Regions from separate parts of the Streptomyces profundus genome, predicted to be linked through region 2. Evidence: predicted binding sites of a transcription regulator. Region 2 holds the regulator's gene; the other holds the start of a gene.

Region 1 (2,454 bases), 2.8 Mb from region 2:
CGGCTTCAAGGCGCGCGATGTCCTCGACCTGCTCACCTACTACGGCGTCGCCGACGAGGCGGAGCGCGTCACCCTGCTGGCCCTGGCCCGCCAGTCCAACACCCACGGGTGGTGGCAGTTCTACCACGACATCGTCCCCAGCTGGTTGAACGTCTATCTCGGCCTTGAGCAGACCGCGACCGTGATCAGGGGCTACGAGCTGCAGTTCGTCCCCGGCCTGTTGCAGACCGAGGAGTACGCCCGCGCGGTGATGTCCCTGGTGCCCGACGAGGAGGAGCGCCTTGAGCGCCGGGTACGGCTGCGGATGGCCAGGCAGCAGGTGCTGCGCCGGCCCCAGCCGCCGTTCCTGTGGGTGGTCATCGACGAGACGGCGCTGCGCCGCTCGATGGGCGGCCGTGGGCTGATGCGCCGGCAGCTGGAGTATCTGCTGGAGGTCTCCCGGCTGTCGCATGTCACCGTGCAGGTGGTCCCGTTCACGGCCGGGGCGCACTCGGCGATCGCGGGCCCGGTGACGCTGCTGCGCCCGCCGGGCGGTGAGCTGTCGGACGTCGTCTATCTGGAGCAGCTCACCGGCGGCGCCTACCCGGACAAGCCGTCCGAGGTCGAGCAGTATCGCCATGTGATGAACCGCCTTTCCGTCGAGGCGCTGCCGCCCGCCGCGACCACGGACTTCCTGTTCGACGCGCTGCGCGAGCTGTGACGCCCCGGCGCGTCAGTGGCGCCCACGCGTGCTGTCGGACGCGCCGCCGAAGAGGCGGGCGATCGCCCGGAAGGGCAGAGTGACGAGGGTGGCGATGGCGCCGCCCACCATGCGCAGCAGATCGGCGATGGCGCGGAACATGGGTTCTCTCCTCCGATAGGTCTTCGTCGGTCCCTTGCTGGTCCCTTGCTGACTCCTTGGCGATCCTTTGGCGATCGCCGGTTGTCCTGAGCTGTCTCGGATGTCCGAACCATCCGTGCCGAAACGGGCGCTCCCGTTTCGTTGATCGCCCACAGCGAACACGTCCTGGCGTCGGGAACATCCGGACGGGTCTCCAGCATTGAGTCGGCATAGCTCAATTTGCCTGCCAAGGGAGACGTCATGGAAGCATCGTTCGACGTACTCACTCTCCCGGTGTTGCCGTTGGAGAACGAGGTCGTACTGCCCGGCATGGTGGTGCCGCTCGAACTCTCCGACGCCGAGGTGCGCGCCGCGGTCGAGGCGGCGCAGGCCGCCGCGCCCCGGGGGGAGAAGCCGCGTGTGCTGCTGGTGCCGCGGATCGACGGGAACTACCCGGCCATCGGCGTCGAGGGCCGGGTGGAGCAGGTCGGCCGGCTGGCCGACGGCGACCCCGGCGCCCTGGTGCGCGGCATCCGCCGGGTGCGGGTGGGCACCGGCACCACCGGCCCTGGGCGGGCGCTGTGGGTGGAGGTCGGCCCGGTGGCGGAGCCGGTGCCCGACCCGCTGCCGGGCGCCGTCGCCGAGCTGGTCAAGGAGTACCGCGCGCTGAGCACCAGCTGGCTGCGGAAGCGCGGCGCCTGGCAGGTGGTGGACCGGGTGGCGGGCATCGACGAGGTCGGCGCCCTCGCTGACAACGCCGGATATCTCCCCTTCCTCGGCGCCGAACAGCGCCGCACCCTGCTGGAGACGCTGGACCCGGTGGAGCGGCTGCGGCAGGCCACGGCCTGGCTGAGCGAGCACCTGGCGGAGGAGGAGGTCACCGAGTCCATCGCCAAGGACGTCCAGGACGGCGTGGAGAAGCAGCAGCGCGAGTTCCTGCTCCGCCGCCAACTGGCGGCCGTCCGCAAGGAGTTGGCCGAGCTGAACGGGGAGGCGGAGGACGAGGGCGACGACTACCGGGCCCGCGTCGAGGCCGCCGACCTGCCCGAGCGGGTCCGCGAGGCCGCGCTCAAGGAGGTCGACAAGCTGGAGCGCGCCTCCGAGGCCAGCCCCGAGGGCGGCTGGATCCGCACCTGGCTGGACACCGTGCTCGAACTGCCGTGGCACGAGCGCACCGACGACGCCTACGACATCGCGGGCGCGCGGGCCGTGCTGGACGCCGACCACGCCGGTCTCGCCGACGTCAAGGAGCGGATCACGGAGTATCTGGCCGTGCGCAAGCGGCGCGAGGAGCGCGGTCTCAAGGTGGTCGGCGGCCGGCGCGGCGGCGCGGTGCTGGCCCTGGTGGGGCCGCCCGGCGTCGGCAAGACCTCGCTGGGGGAGAGCGTCGCGCGCGCCATGGGGCGGAAGTTCGTCCGGGTGGCCCTCGGCGGCGTCCACGACGAGGCGGAGATCAGGGGCCACCGGCGCACCTATGTGGGCGCGCTGCCCGGCCGGATCGTCCGGGCCGTCAAGGAGGCCGGCTCGATGAACCCGGTGGTGCTGCTCGACGAGATCGACAAGGTCGGCGCCGACTACCGGGGCGACCCGACGGCGGCGCTCCTCGAAGTGCTGGACCCGGCGCAGAACCACAC
Region 2 (2,454 bases):
GAGGGACGTCGGGGATGAGCACCAAGGACTTCATCGAGAAGGACTACTACAAGGTCCTCGGCGTCCCCCGGGACGCCACCGAGGCGGAGATCAAGAAGGCGTACCGCAAGCTGGCCCGGGAGAACCACCCGGACGCCAACGAGGGGGACGCCAAGGCGGAGGACCGTTTCAAGGACGTCTCCGAGGCCTATGACGTGCTCGGTGACGCCAAGCGGCGCAAGGAGTACGACGAGGCGCGGGCCCTGTTCGGCAACGGCGGGTTCCGCGCCGGCGGGCCCGGCGGGGCCGGCCAGTTCAACTTCGACCTGGGGGACCTCTTCGGCGGTGCCCCGGGCCAGCAGGGGCCTGGCGGTCCCGGCGGTGCTGGCGCTCCCGGTGGGCCTGGCGGCGCGGCCGGCGGCTTCGGCGGCGGGCTCGGGGACGTGTTCGGCGGCCTCTTCAACCGGGGCGGCGCCCCGGGCGCGCGCACCCAGCCGAGGCGTGGCCAGGACATCGAGTCCGAGGTCACGCTCAGCTTCACCGAGGCCGTCTCGGGCGCCACGGTCCCGCTGCGGATGTCGTCGAGTGCCGCCTGCAAGACGTGTTCCGGCACCGGCGACAAGAACGGCACACCTCGGGTGTGCCCGACGTGTGTCGGCACCGGGCAGGTCAGCCGGGGTGGCGGCGGCGGGTTCTCGCTCACCGACCCCTGCGTCGACTGCCGGGGGCGGGGCCTGATCGCTCAGGACCCGTGCCAGGTCTGCCGGGGCAGCGGCCGGGCCACCAGCTCCCGCACCATGCAGGTGCGGATCCCTCCGGGCGTCGACGACGGGCAGCGCATTCGGCTGCGCGGCAAGGGCGCCCCGGGCGAGCGCGGCGGTCCGCACGGTGACCTCTATGTGGTGGTGCACGTGGGCGGCCACTCGGTCTTCGGCCGGCGTGGCGACAATCTGACCATCACGGTGCCGGTGACCTTCCCAGAAGCGGCGCTCGGTGGTGAGATCAAGGTGCCCACGCTCGGTGGCCCACCGGTCACGCTCAAGCTGCCACCCGGCACTCCGGGCGGGCGCACCATGCGCGCCCGGGGCAAGGGCGCGGTCCGCAAGGACGGCACCCGAGGCGACCTCCTGGTCACCATCGAGATCGCCGTGCCGAGCGACATGGGGGAGAAGGCCCGAAAGGCCCTCGGCGAGTATCGCGCGGCGGCCGACGGGGAAGACCCTCGGGCGGGCCTGTTCGAGGCCGCGAAGGGAGAGTAACGAGATGGACGGCCGGTACGGACAGAGCAGTAACCCCTACGAACTCACCGACGACTCGCCGGTCTACGTCATCTCGGTCGCGGCGCAGCTCTCCGGGCTGCATCCGCAGACGCTGCGTCAGTACGACCGGCTCGGCCTGGTCTGCCCCGACCGGGCGGCCGGTCGGGGCCGCCGGTACTCGGCGCGCGATATCCAGCTGTTGCGCCAGGTCCAGCGGCTCTCCCAGGACGAGGGGATCAACCTCGCGGGGATCAAGCGGATCATCGAGCTGGAGACGCAGGTCGCCGCGCTTCAGGCGCGGGTGGTCGAGTTGCAGCAGGCGGTTGAGGGCGCGGCGGTCGCCATGCGGCAGCGGGAGGCGCAGGTGCATGCCTCCTACCGCCGCGATCTGGTGCCGTACCAGGACGTCAGCCAGTCCTCGGCGTTGGTCGTCTGGCGCCCGGACCGCCGTCGCTGAGCCCGAGGCCGGGCTGGCCCGAACGGGCTCTTCCCACCCGCCCGCCCCTCCAACGGACGGGCGGGTGCCGTGCTGCCGGGGGCGGTCCTGTCGGCCTTCCGGCCCCGGCGTTGCCGCTGTGCCGGGCTCCCCGCCGGAGGCCAGGGCGCGCCTCGACTGGTCCGGGGGCCGTGATGCCTCACACCACCGGCGCCGACCCGGGGCCGTTGGAGGCGACCAGCCCAGGACTCCTCCACGGCCCGCCGCGCCGGGTCTGGTCGGGACGGGCCGGGTCGGGAGGCCCTGGCGTCCGGGCATCCGGCCTGCCTCCGTTTCGGCCTGTCGGCCTGCGGGCTGCGGGGCCTGCCACCCACCCTCCCGGCCGCCCGGCCTGCCAGCGTTTCGGCCTGCCGGCCTGCCGGCTGCGGGGCCTGCCACCCACCCTCCCCGCCGCCCGGCCTGCCAGCGTTCTGGCCTCGCCTGCCTCGCCGGTCTCCCGCCCTGCTGCCTTGCCGGCCTCCCGGCGTTCCGGCTTCCCGGCCGTCCGCCCTGCCGGCTTGCCGGGCGTCCGCCCTGCTGGCCTTCCCGGCTTCCCGGTCTCCTTGCTTCCCGGCTTCCCGGCTTCCCGGCTTTCCGGCCGTCCGCCCTGCCGGCCTCCTGGCCCTGCTGACCTTGCCGGTCTCCCGGTTTCCCCGGCCCCTGGCCTGCCAGCGTTCTGGCCTCGCCGGTCTCCCGGCGTTCCGGCTTCCCGGCGTCTCGGCCGGCCGCCCTCCCGCCCTG

What was found. Region 2 encodes HspR, which represses chaperone genes until heat shock. Its sites were predicted from a motif close to TTGAGNNNNNNNNNCTCAA; they were not measured.
Region 1: a site for HspR is predicted at 1,041-1,059, ahead of lon (endopeptidase La). Genes of this name have one in related genera too.

What each region holds. Positions count from the first base shown of each region.
Region 1 covers NZ_CP082362.1:5,795,355-5,797,808, forward strand. The annotation lists gene K4G22_RS25520 (helix-turn-helix domain-containing protein) at 1-700, shown strand, start outside; gene K4G22_RS31710 (LPFR motif small protein) at 713-841, opposite strand; gene lon (endopeptidase La) at 1,082-2,454, shown strand, end outside.
Region 2 covers NZ_CP082362.1:3,016,116-3,018,569, reverse strand. The annotation lists gene dnaJ (molecular chaperone DnaJ) at 15-1,238, shown strand; gene K4G22_RS13210 (heat shock protein transcriptional repressor HspR) at 1,243-1,695, shown strand.